DNA from 4 places in the Paenibacillus cisolokensis genome. Region 1 is predicted to be linked to each of the others. Evidence: riboswitches for the same ligand, from Rfam matches in the RefSeq annotation. Region 1 holds a riboswitch; each other region holds the start of a gene.
The links. Region 1 has a riboswitch for cyclic di-AMP ahead of ABEV74_RS14035 (resuscitation-promoting factor). Riboswitches for the same ligand answer to the same signal wherever they lie in the genome.

Region 1 (3,207 bases):
CTGATTAATGGTACACTTACCGTCGAAGACTATTTGCGTTTGGACGAAGCGCTCGTCCAGACGGCGTTCAGTGAGTGGACCGCCGAACGGGACTGGCTGTTGTCCGATTTGTGCCGCCGGTTTTTGAATCGCAAGTTGTACAAATATATAACTGTTGACGAAGCGAATGAAACGATGCTGGCGGAAATGAAACGGCAATTCTTAGCGGCGGGGCTTGAACCCGAGTATCATCTGGAGGTCGATTACCCGTCCGATTTGCCGTATGACGTATACCGGCCGGGTCCGGGGGATACGGGCGGCAAAAGGGACAAACCGCCGATACTGCTGGTGGACAAGCATGGAAAATTGTCGGAAATATCGTCGCAATCCGACATCATCCATTCGATAACGGGCATTCAGCGCGGCCGCTATCACCTGTATTATCCCGAAGATTTGCTGCGGGAAGCGGCCGACCGCTTGTCGCCTGAAATCAAAAAATGGTTTTCATTGACGAACGAAAAGGAGATTTGAACGCATCATGACTGGATTGTTCGACACCCATACGCATTTGGACTCCCCTCGTTTCGACGGGGATCGGGAAGATGTCATTAAACGGGCAAGAGAAGCCGGCGTAGAACGGTTGGTCAATATCGGTTTTAACCGGGAGACCATTCCGACCACCATCGCGCTTGCGGAACGATATGATTTTATTTATGCCGCCGTCGGCTGGCATCCGGTCGACAGCATCGACATGAAACCTGATGATTTGCAGTGGATCGAAGAACTGTGCGCGCATCCGAAGGTGGTGGCCGTCGGCGAAATCGGGCTTGATTATCATTGGGACACATCGCCGAAAGAAGTGCAGCATCGCGTATTCCGCGAACAGATTGCGCTTGCCCGCCGGATCGGCAAGCCGATCATCATTCATAACCGGGACGCGCATGAAGATGTCGTGAACATTTTGCAGGAAGAGAAAGCAAGCGAAGTGGGAGGCATCATGCACTGCTTCTCCGGCAGCTGGGAAACGGCCAAACGATGCCTCGACATGGGCTTTTATATTTCCTTCGGAGGGCCTGTCACGTTCAAAAACGCGAGAGTGCCCAAAGAGGTGCTGGCCAAGGTGCCGCTTGACCGGTTATTGATTGAAACCGATGCCCCATATCTGGCGCCCGAACCTTTCCGAGGGAAGCGAAACGAGTCGGCTTATGTGAAATACGTAGCCGAGGCGGCGGCGGTAATAACAGGAAAAAGTGTGGAAGAAATTATGAAAATTACGATGGAAAATGCCAATCGCTGTTTTCGGCTTGAACGAAAAACGAACAGATAAAGAGATCAAAGCAGATAGAGGGCGAAAAAACTGAATTTGTTTGATGAATTCGCCGATATTTCCGATGTTTTTCCTGAAAAATCATGAATATCGTGTTTAATCGCATCTTTACAATGTGGTGGACTACAGAGTATCATCTATCACAGAGCTTAAGCGTTGTATTGGATTTCCAGTTCACAAATATTGTTTTCGCTTAATCTTCCGGCAGGAAGAGCGGGGGAACCAACAGCGGGACGATCGGCATCGATTGTCATCGCGTACCAAACTATTTTGGGGTGAATTGAACGGCCCGAAGTCCGCGGATGAAGGCGCCGTTGATAGGGCGACTCTCTTGCCCGAACCCGACAGCTAACCTCGCAAGCGTTCCAAGAGAGATCAATCTCGTGCATCCACATTCCATGATTAACGGCAGCACCCGGGAAGCCACGAAACAGATCCTCTGTCGACGGCTTCTTTTTCTTTTTGAATAATGTGTAAACCGTCGACATAGGGTTAATCATGGAGGTGACGAGAGGAGGACTGGAATGCGTGCCTGGTCACGCGACAACACAATAGTCACGTCAAGGTATCATGCATGTACTTAGGCGGCGGGGCTATGAAGGAGGACCGAAGAAGTGGGCGTATTTTCGAAAAACACCCATGGTAAACGATCATCCAGCATGTCTTTCGCAATGCGATGGAAGCATGAAAACTTGCGTTTGATTCTTCTCAGCGTCATTATTTCAATCGCTATGGCTTTCATGTTGTTGGTATTGTTATACGGATCGGCCAATCGAAGCGTATCTGTCGTTCTGGATGGACAGGAATCCGTTGTAAAGACGAAGCAGTGGGTATTGCAGGAGCTGCTGGAGGAGCAGTCCATCACGATCGGACCGTACGATAAGGTGTCCATGCCGCTCAACGGAGCGGTGAAAGACGGCGACCGGATTGAAATCGAAAAAGCCATTCCCGTCAAACTGAAGAACGGCAGCAAGGAATCGACCATATTTACGACTGAAAAAACGGTCGGGTCTCTGATCCAGGAGATGAATATAGAAGTTCGCGAGCAGGATAAAGTGTTCCCTTCTCTCGATACCGAGCTGCAATCGAACATGAAGGTGCACGTCGTTCGAATCGATAAACATATAACCAAGCAGGAGCAAGAAATTCCGTACCAGGTCGTCAGGAAAGAAGACCCTACCCTGGAGAAAGGGAAGCAGAAGGTCGTTCGTACCGGCAAGAACGGAGTCGTCGTCCGGAAATACGAAAAAATATTCCAAAACGGCATGCTCGTGTCGCACCGTCTCGTGACCAAAACGGTGCAGAAGCCGAGCGTGAGCCAAGTCGTCGCAATCGGCACGAAAAACCCGGAGCCGAAAGTCACATTGCTCAGTAATACCGGATCGGTCGGCACGGCGGCCGTATCGAAGGCCGGATTGACGTTCAAACCTAAGAAAACGCTGAAGAATGTAACGCTTACCGCTTACTCCGCCGGCGTCGAATCTACCGGCAAAAGCGAAAACCATCCGGAATACGGCATTACCGCTTCCGGCACGCGCGTTCAGGAAGGCCGCACGATTGCGGTCGATCCGAATGTCATTCCGCTGGGCTGGTGGGTATACATCGAAGGGATCGGCCTCAGACGCGCGGAAGATACGGGCGGCGCGATTAAAGGAAACAAAATCGACGTTTATTTCGACAGCGAATCGTACGCCACCAAATTCGGGCGCAAGCACGGCTATACCGTCTATGTGCTCGGTCCGAACAAACCGTCTTCAAACTGATCGCACCATCGTGATTTATTCATATCGTAATCGTACAGCAAATATGCCATGATAAGAAGAGGCGCAGCCTCTTCTTTTTGCATGTATGTCCGAATGTGTCCTCTCATTAATGACGACGTATAAGGGAGTCGAAAAGTT
Region 2 (3,207 bases), on a different contig from region 1:
GCGGCAGCGGCGTAAGCTTCAGCACGAATCTGTCACCTCCTGCGCGATGTATTTTGCCAGCCAGCCTCTTCTTTTTAAGCGCTTCAAGCACTTGCATTCTTGTATACAAGAATATCATACCGCAAAAACGAACGTCGCTCAAGAATTGGCTGCCTTTCGGTTTCGAAAACGTTTGGCATTCCGGCCGCCCGTTATATGACCGAAAAATAAAAACTCCCCCGGATTTCCGATCCGAAGGAGCCTCTCATCGATTATAAGCAAAGCATTATGGCGGCGATAAATTTATCGGCGTGCATACCATTGACGCGATGCGGAACCTCTTTTGAACGTTTTGAGCGGCATATCGGGCAATTCGTTCACGGAGACGACACGATCCGTTTTTTTAATCGGTTTGCGCCAATACTTTTCGTTGCCGGGCAAATCGTCGAACCATGCCGCGTCATCGGGACAGTCCAAAACCATGAAACGGCCGTAACGGTTATCCCGCGATTGATGATACTTCAAATAAGCCTTTCCTCCTTCGATAGCCAATATTTCGATTTTCCCCGATGTATGACTCATCGACAGACGCACCCGTTTGCCGAGTCCGGAGGTTCTCGCTTTCGCCTTCTCTACGATGCTGTATACCTCGGCCAGAGGGAGAACAAAATCGCGGTTTCCGGCAACAGGCCGGTTCACGAAAAAGTAATAGGGCGTTACGCCGGCCCAGGACAATCGATCCAGCAGCTCTCCCAGCACCTCGGGATCGTCGTTGATCCCTTTCAGGATCGGCGTCTGATTGACGACGACTGCGCCTGCGTCGTGCAAGGCGGCAAAAGCCCGGACCGCTTCCTCGGTTATTTCGCGCGGATGGTTGACATGCGTCATGACATACACTCTTTTGTCCGAACTCGACACTTCCCGGATCGTCGCGAGCAGCGCTTCGTCCTCGTAGATCCGCATCGGATTGAACACGGGAATTTTGGAGCCGAGCCGTATGATTTTCACATGATCGATATCGCGCAGCCGCAACAATATCGACCGCAGCTTCGGCGTTCCCAGAATCAGGCTGTCTCCCCCGGTCAACAGGACATTGTTGATTTCCGGATGGGCGGAAATATAGGCGAGGCCCGGTTCGACGTCGGTGACGGCCTCCTTCACGTCGTTGCGGAACAGCCGTTTGCGGAAGCAGTACCGGCAGTAAGCGCCGCATACTTCGGATACGATGAGCAGCGCGGTCGTTTTGTACTTGTGCTGACACCCCGGGACGACATAGTTGGTGTCCTCGTCTGACGCATCCCAGCGGCCGTATTCCAGCAGTTCCCCTTCATTCGGAATGACAAGTTTGCGAATCGGATCGTGAGGATCGTTCCAGTCGATCAGACCCAGATAGTAATCGTTGACCCGAAAAACAAATTTGTCCGTAATGCGCTTCAGTTTCGCTCTTTCTTCCGCCGGGATGTTCGTCAATTTATCGATGTCGGTAATATACTTCGGTTGAGCCATCGTTCGTTCTCCCTCCTCTTGTTTCATTTGAATGAAAAAAGACCCTTACACAGCATGTGTGTACGGGTCTCCTCAAACAAAAAGACCCTGTAAAGGGTCAAATACGCACCAATACATTATTCGACCCATCCAAAGCTGACGAGGTTAGCTGACGGGCTCGGGATAGATGGTTCCCTACGGCCGCATGAAGCGGCACGATTCGCCCCGGAAGACTTGGTTCCCCCGCTTTCCGGTCCATAACCGGAAATTAAGCTTATTACTTATAATATTTGAATAATTCAGAATTGTCAAACTCAAATCAGTTGCGAATCCGTTCGCTTGTATCGCCGTAATAGAGAGTATAGAATGTTAGTAGTTAGATTTGCACCGCCGAATGACAGCCAAGAACACGCCCTGTTGCGGGGCGAAAACGGATTCATGGATACGTAGATCCGGACAGTTTTAACAAAGAGGTGACAGCATTGGAGGACCTGAAGCAAGCGTACGCTACTCTCGGCCTGCCTGAAAACGCGACCAAGGAAGAAGTGGAGAAACGCTACTACCTGCTCATGCGGCAGGCGCGCGCCCAAGGAGCCCGCCGCGACCATGAAGAGGCCGGCGGCAACGCCGTCGATTTCGAAGCAGTTAACCGGGCTTACAAGTTCATTATCGAATATGACGAACGGAAAGCGCAGGAGCAATTCAAACAATCTCAATATGGAAAATATAAAAAGATGGCCGGCACGGCGGAAAAATTGGACCATTTCTTCCATTACTACAAGTTCCACCTGCTCGGGGCTTTGGTCGCCGTCATTCTGATCGGATTTGCGGTCAACAGCTACCTGGAGCGGCAGGCGCAAAAAGCGGAAGAAGCGAAGAAGCCGCCGATCGACGTATCGGTCATGTTTCACGGGGATTTTTACTTGAACAATCAGAATCAGGATACGGAGGAACTGGAAGCGGCCCTGCTCTCCTTCTTTCCGGAATGGAAGCGGATCGGCGCGCAGATTACCTACGATCCGTCCGATCCGAAAAACGAGTTCGACATCGCCGCGACGCAGAAGGCGGTTGTCATGCTGATGACGGAAAAAAGCGACGTTTATATTCTCGACCGGAACAGTTTCACCAAGCTGGCGAGGCAGCAGCTGTTCCAGCCTTTGGACGAAGCCTACGAGCAAACGTTGAAACCGCTGCTCCCTTCGGAAGCGGCGGCGCTCAAAACGCGCTCCTCGGAAGACACCACCGATCATATTTACGGCATCGATATTAGCGGCAGTCCGCTCGTCAAAAGTATACCGGTCGTCTCCAAAGAGATGATAGCCGCCATTCGCGCCGACGCCAAGCATCCGGACAAGGCGCTGCTCTTTATTCAGCGCATGCTGGAAGGTGCGAAGCCGGAAGGTACGAAGCCAGAAGGTACGAAGCCAGAAGGTACGAAGCCAGAAGGTACGTCGTCATAATTGAATTTCCACAGGGGCTGTCTCAAAAGGTCTTGAATGACCTAGGGATCGCCCCTTCTTTTTTTGTCTTATAGCGGTCTGTCTTGTCCGCCACCGGACATTGAGGCGGAAGAGTGGCCGCCGCGACAATGTTGCTGTTGGGCCGCTCCAGCGGGCCGCGATGTCACCGGTGGTAGCCCAAGATGGCTATGCCAGCGGGCTGATGTTACCGGCGATAGCCAAGGATAGCTATGCCAGCGGGCCGCGATGTCACCGGTGGTAGCCTAAGATGGCTATGCCAGCA
Region 3 (3,207 bases), on a different contig from region 1:
TGGAATCGGCGACAACGGCATGGGTCAGCACGTCGCTCATCTCCTCGACCGCCTCTTCATCCTTGTCGATGCCGAGCACCTCGTATCCCAGCTCCACGAGCTCCCGCCCGAGGCTGGAGCCGAAGCGCCCCAGTCCGATAATGACGAATTGATTCATTTTCATCGTAACGTCCATTCTCCTATCCGATCGTAATTTTCCCTTCCGGATGCCGGAACGGTTCCTTGTCGGTGCGCGTTCCGAGCGCGTAAGCGAGCGTCAGCGGCCCGAGACGTCCGGCGAACATCGTAAGCGAGATGATCGCTTTCCCGATGTCGGTCAGCTCGGGCGTCAGCCCGACGGACAATCCGACCGTTCCGAACGCCGACGTCGCTTCGAATAAAATGGCGAGAAACGGCTGGTCTTCCGTTGCCGTCAAAATCATCGTGACGCCGATGACGAGCGCGAGCGACAGCATCGTAATGGCAAGCGCCTTAAAGACCCGTTCCTGGCCCAGCCGATAACGAAAGATAACGATGTCTTCGCGTCCGCGAATCATGGCGATAACGGCATACACCAGCGTCGCGAACGTCGTCGTCTTGATGCCGCCCCCGGTCGATCCGGGCGATGCGCCGATAAACATCAGAATAATGATAAAAAATAGCGTCGCCTGTCTCAGTTCTCCGATCGGCAGCGTGTTGGCTCCGGCCGTCCGGGGGGTGACCGACTGGAAGAACGAAGCCAGCGCTTTGCCGCCCCAGCCAAGCTGCCCGAGCGTATTCGGATTCGTAAACTCGAACAGGAAAATGACCGCGGCGCCGACCGCGATAAGCAATCCCGTCGTCGTCAGCACAACTTTGGAATGCAGCGACAACCGCTTGCTCCGGCGGTATTCCATCACATCCGCCAGAACGGCAAAGCCCGCCCCGCCAAGGATAATGAGCAGCATCGAAACGATATTGACCGCCGGGTCCGCCGCGTAGGACGTCAGGCTGTTGAATCCGCCCATCAGGTCGAAGCCGGCATTGTTGAACAGCGACACAGCGTGGAAAACGCCGTAATATGCGGCTTGGCCGGGCGGCATCTCGAACAGAAAACGGATCGTGAACAAGACCGCCCCCGCCAGTTCGATCGTAACCGTATAAAGCACGACTTTCCGGATAAGCCGCACGATGCCTTCCGTCGTCGCCTGGTTCATCGCTTCCTGCAAGATGAGCCGTTCGCGGAACGATATCCGCTTGCGCAGAATGAGCGCGAAAAGCGTTGCCATCGTCATGAAACCGAGTCCGCCGATTTGAATCAAACCCAATATGACGATCTGCCCGAATGGCGTAAAGAACGTGCCGGTATCGACGACGACGAGCCCGGTTACGCATGTTGCGGAAGTGGCCGTAAAAAACGCGTCGATCAGACGCAGCCGCTGCTCCCCCTCGACAGCGATCGGCAGCGACAGCAGAACGGTCCCGAGCAGAATGATCAGCGCAAAGCCGCATACGAGGACGCGGGGAGGCGACCCGTTCCACAAGCTCATTCGTTGTTTGCCCATATAAACGCTCCTTTCCACCGCTGCAGCCCGTTCCGGCTTTTTTGTGCAACAAAAAAAGCACTGGAAACCCAATGCTGTCAGCGATGAGTCCTAGTCCGTCAGCCTGCGAGGTTAGCTGTCGGGTTCGGGCCGGACAGGCGGCCCTATTCGAATGACGGCAAACGTCTCGAAATTCACCCCAAGTTGCGGCTGAGCCGGCGCCCGGATACGAGCGGCGCGTCAGCGGCAACAATACGTATGGTTCCCCCGTTTTCACTTGGAAATTCGGCTGTTCTATTCGGTTTATCGCTCCGCGGCAGGAGCTCGAATCCGATTATAATCGCTTTCCCGTTACCGTTACAAATCGCTCCATTCCGAAATTGCAGCCGTTTTTGATACAAAAACCGAAATGGCGCCGGCATAATGGGCTGTTTCGGCATAGATTTGAAACAAAAGCTCGTCAACGCGGCGACTGTCTGCGGATTGCGTTGGTACAATTAGGGAAGCTTATGATAAAGTACTTGTATGCGGTTTATTTCGGAAAAAACGCGACAGGAGGCGGACATATGAACGAAATTCGGCATCAGGCGGAATGGAGGCGCTGGGCCTGGCTGGGGGCGGCGGGCGCGCTGCTGTTTGTCCTGTTTCAGGTGCTGCCCGCCACATCGGATTCCTCCTTCCGCGATCAGACGGAACCGGTCATCGCGAAGCGCGAGGCCGAACGGCAAGCCTCCGATTTTGCTTCCCGGCATTTCGGCACAGCTCCCCTTTCGGCCCACGCCGTGCACCAGTCCGACCGGCTCATGTACGGATACTTGATGAAAGAAAAGCTGTACGAACCTTTCAGGCACGATTACGAAGCCCGTTTTCCGACCGACACTTATCAGGCGACGCTGCGCCTGCCGGACAAGAAAACGCTGTTCGTCCACGTACATATGACATCCGGCGAAATCGTCGGCTGGCGGCTGTTCAACGATTCGCTGGCAGAGGAAACGGCAGCACTCGAGGAATCGAAGACATTGGACATGGCGAGAGCTTTCGCCGAAACGCGGGGCTTCCGGGCCGAAGAACTGCGGGAGGGGTACGTCAACCGGGCGGGAGAAGCGGTATTGGAGCCCCAAGGCTACCGGATCGGCGAGGCGCGGCTGCGTCTTGTGATCGGAATCGGAACGTCGGACGAAGGCCAGCCGGTCGTCACGAAATATAAAGCGGTGTTCGAGGTTCCCGAACGTTACCAGGCGTACGTCGCCGGGCAGGATCGGCTGGCCTCCCGGTTGACGCTGTTCGGCAACCTGCTAATCAGCGGGGTCATGGCGATTGTGGCTGCCGTCATCGCCGTCCTGTACCGGAAGCGCATCTCGTTTGGAAGGGGTGTCGTGCTGACACTGCTGTTTCTGGCATGTTATCTTGTCAACCAGTTCAATATGGCGGACGGCATGCGCGCCAGCTTCGGCGAGGACCCGCGGGCAGAGCTTCTCTATACGGGGGGGATGGCGCTGACCGTCGTGCTGACTGTGCTGCTCGGCTTCGCCGTCTACTTCTCGCTCGTTGCCGGCGACGGCTTGTGGCGGGCGCAAGGCTGCGGCCTGTGGCCGAAATTCGGCGAAGCCGGCTTCGGCGCCCATGTGTGGCAGAGCATGAAGATGTCCTATCTGTTCGCCCTGATCCTGCTCGGCGCGCAGACGGTCATTCTGTTCGCGCTGGA
Region 4 (3,207 bases), on a different contig from region 1:
TTCGGAATTATCATCGCTATATCAAGAACTGGACGCTATCGATGAGGAATTGCTCGCACTGTTGTCGAGGCGGGCAAGCGTCGCGGTGAAGCTGGGAGAACTCCGGCAGGAGCGGGGCTTGCCGAAGTTCGATCCCGCCATGGAACAGGAGACGCTCGAGAAGCTGATTCCGCGCAATCCGGGCCCACTTGGACAGGCGGCGGTCCGCCGTCTGTTCCATCACATTTTCACGGCCAGCTTCGACCCGCAAGCTGCGGATAACCGGAAACGATTGCTCGTCAGCCGCCAGACGCAAGAAGCGGATACAATCATCCGCGTGCGCGGCGCCGCGATCGGCGGGGGAACATCCACGCTCGTTGCCGGGCCGTGCGCGGTAGAAAGTTACGAGCAGCTAAGAGAAACAGCCGCCGCCCTGAAGGAAGCGGGCGTCCGTATTATGCGGGGCGGCGCCTTCAAGCCGCGGACGTCGCCTTACGACTTTCAGGGGCTCGGCCTCGAAGGGCTAAAGCTGCTTCGCGAAGTCGCCGATGAATTCGGACTGGCCGCCATTAGCGAAATCGTCACGCCCCATGATATCGAAACGGCCGCCCGCTATGTCGATATCATCCAGATCGGAGCCCGCAACATGCAAAACTTCGAGCTGCTCAAGGCGGCCGGCGACGTCCGCACGCCTGTACTGCTGAAGCGGGGGCTGGCGGCGACGCTGGAGGAATTTTTGCTGGCGGCCGAATATATCGTCTCGCGGGGCAATACGCAGGTTATGCTGATCGAACGGGGCATTCGCACATACGAGAAATGGACGCGCAATACGCTCGATATTTCGGCGGTCCCGATTTTGAAGCAGGAAAGCCATCTGCCTGTGCTCGTCGACGTCACGCATTCGACCGGCCGCAAAGACATTATGCTGCCTTGCGCCAAGGCGGCGCTGGCGGCGGGGGCGGACGGCATTATGGTGGAGGTTCATCCGAATCCGCAGGCGGCGCTTTCCGACGCCGGCCAGCAATTCGATATTCCCGAATTTCGCCGTTTCCATGAACGGCTGCTTGCGTCCGGGCTATTCCGGGTTCCCCGTAACGGCATCGGTACGTTAAATCCGGCTTAAACAGATGAATACAACAAACAAGCGGCCCCCGGGCATACGCACCCGCGGACCGCTTGTACCGCATTTATCGTCTTGTACCGCATTTATCGTTACGAGAGCTTGACTCCGATCATTTTCGAATATTGCGCTTTCGTCGTTACCCGGCGCGCGGTAACATAGCGCTTGGCATAGTAGGAGCTGGACAACTTGGTAATCGTGACGCCCTTGCTGCTTGAAGAATGCGCGAATTTGCCGTTGCCCACGTAAACGCCGGCATGGGAAACGCCTTTGCCGCTTGTGTTGAAGAACACGAGATCTCCCACCCGGAGATCGCTCTTGTCTACTTTCGTGCCTACTTTCGCCTGCTCTCTGGACGTTCGGGGCAGCTTGATGTCGTACTGCTTGAAAATGTGCAAAATAAATCCCGAACAATCGAAGCCTTTCGTGGTCGTGCCGCCGTACAGATAAGGAGTGCCCACGACTTCATCGACGGCGCTCAGCAGTTTGGGCGCGCCGGCAGAAGCTGCGCCTGCACTGGAAGCAAACAAAATCACCGCACCTACAATCGACAATAAAACCTTTTTCAAAAACGAGTCTCCCTTCAATTGCCTACGAGGTTAGCTGTGGGTTCGGTTGAAGGTTCCCTGGAATCCGCAGCTGACTGTCAGCCGGATTCGTTCACCCCAAGCGGAAACGGCTCGCCCGGCATTGCCGGCGCCGCACCGTTTTCGCTTCATCATATCAACGCGGTAAACTATGCTTGTATGACGAAATGGGTCCCCCGTTTTTCGCTCGCGAAAATTCGGCATGCTGTTATATGTTTATAGATAAGCTATGTTACAAATTCGATTCGATTCGCCAAAAACCTCCTCTTGCAACATTAGAATCCTTTCATCTTTTCCTTTCAATCCTTCATCTTTCTCATCTAATCCTCCATATTTCTCATCTAATCCTCCATATTTCTCTTCCAATCCTTCAACTTTCTCTTCCTGCCCTTTCATCTTCCTTTCCAACCCGGATGCAAAAAAAGAAGACGCGCTTGACGGAATTAAATCCGTACCGCGCGCCTTCTTCCCGACGATCGGGATCTTCCCGCCGCTTATTCTTCGTTAAAGTAGACCGTTTTGCCGGTGCGGGCCGATTCGTAAATCGCCTCCAAAATTTCCGTTACGACAAGTGCCTGCTCGGGCTTCACAACCGGCTCCTTGTCGTTCAAAATCGCGTCAATCCACGTCGCGCATTCCAGATCGATGTCGCGTTGCGGGCCGCTTCCCTCATAGAATGCGACGCCGCCCGCCTTTAGGTCGATTTCTTTGACGAACAGCCGGCTGTTCTGCTCGCCGTTGATGCGCAGGCCGCCTTTCATGTCGGCTCCGCCTTCGGTACCGCACAGCGTACATTTCGCCTCGTCGACGTCCAGCGTATTGAGCGCCCAGCTCGATTCCAGCACGATCGTCGCGCCATTCGCCATTTTGATGAAGCCCATGGCCGAATCTTCGACGGTAAACTTGTCCGGATCCCAAGGCCCCCAGGCGTTGGCGGCGTTTTTCTTGCTGCCGAGCTTGTGGAAGACGGAGCCTGTCACCGACACCGGCTTGTAATTGTCCATCATCCACAGCGTCAAATCGAGCGCGTGCGTGCCGATATCGATAAGCGGACCGCCGCCCTGCTTCTCTTCATCGAGAAAAACGCCCCAGGTCGGGACGGCGCGGCGCCGGATCGCATGAGCGCGGGCGTAATAAATTTCGCCGAGCTCGCCCGAATCGCATACGCTCTTCAAATACTGGCTGTCGGAGCGGAACCGGTTGTTGTAGCCGATCGTCAGCTTCTTGCCGGTGCGGCGCGCCGCCTCGACCATCGCGCGGCCTTCCGCAGCCGTCTTGGCCATCGGCTTCTCGCACATGACATGCTTGCCCGACTCCAGGGCGTCGATCGTAATATAGGAGTGCGAGTCGTTGGGCGTGCATACGTGGACGACATCGATGCTTTCGTCCTTCAGAAGCTCCTTGTAGTCCGTATACGTTTTGGCGCCCTCGGCGCCGTATTTGGCCGCCGCCTCCAGCGCGCGCTCCTCGACGATATCACAAAACGCGACCATTTCCACATGCTTGTTCTTGCTCAGAGCC

Region 2: another riboswitch for cyclic di-AMP. It lies ahead of ABEV74_RS04515 (KamA family radical SAM protein); the one in region 1 lies ahead of ABEV74_RS14035 (resuscitation-promoting factor).
Region 3: another riboswitch for cyclic di-AMP. It lies ahead of ABEV74_RS17565 (TrkH family potassium uptake protein); the one in region 1 lies ahead of ABEV74_RS14035 (resuscitation-promoting factor).
Region 4: another riboswitch for cyclic di-AMP. It lies ahead of ABEV74_RS21855 (C40 family peptidase); the one in region 1 lies ahead of ABEV74_RS14035 (resuscitation-promoting factor).

The regions. Positions count from the first base shown of each region.
Region 1 covers NZ_JBCNFP010000079.1:21,446-24,652, reverse strand. The annotation lists gene ABEV74_RS14045 (HD domain-containing protein) at 1-510, shown strand, start outside; gene ABEV74_RS14040 (TatD family hydrolase) at 518-1,306, shown strand; cyclic di-AMP (ydaO/yuaA leader) riboswitch at 1,487-1,685, shown strand; gene ABEV74_RS14035 (resuscitation-promoting factor) at 1,921-3,069, shown strand.
Region 2 covers NZ_JBCNFP010000023.1:52,846-56,052, forward strand. The annotation lists gene ABEV74_RS04510 (GntR family transcriptional regulator) at 1-25, opposite strand, end outside; gene ABEV74_RS04515 (KamA family radical SAM protein) at 283-1,485, opposite strand; cyclic di-AMP (ydaO/yuaA leader) riboswitch at 1,603-1,749, opposite strand; gene ABEV74_RS04520 (J domain-containing protein) at 1,947-2,924, shown strand.
Region 3 covers NZ_JBCNFP010000105.1:31,874-35,080, reverse strand. The annotation lists gene ABEV74_RS17570 (potassium channel family protein) at 1-163, opposite strand, end outside; gene ABEV74_RS17565 (TrkH family potassium uptake protein) at 180-1,523, opposite strand; cyclic di-AMP (ydaO/yuaA leader) riboswitch at 1,609-1,803, opposite strand; gene ABEV74_RS17560 (CPBP family intramembrane glutamic endopeptidase) at 2,069-3,207, shown strand, end outside.
Region 4 covers NZ_JBCNFP010000159.1:6,159-9,365, forward strand. The annotation lists gene ABEV74_RS21850 (bifunctional 3-deoxy-7-phosphoheptulonate synthase/chorismate mutase) at 1-1,102, shown strand, start outside; gene ABEV74_RS21855 (C40 family peptidase) at 1,192-1,668, opposite strand; cyclic di-AMP (ydaO/yuaA leader) riboswitch at 1,672-1,899, opposite strand; gene ABEV74_RS21860 (hypothetical protein) at 1,903-2,082, opposite strand; gene ABEV74_RS21865 (Gfo/Idh/MocA family protein) at 2,181-3,207, opposite strand, start outside.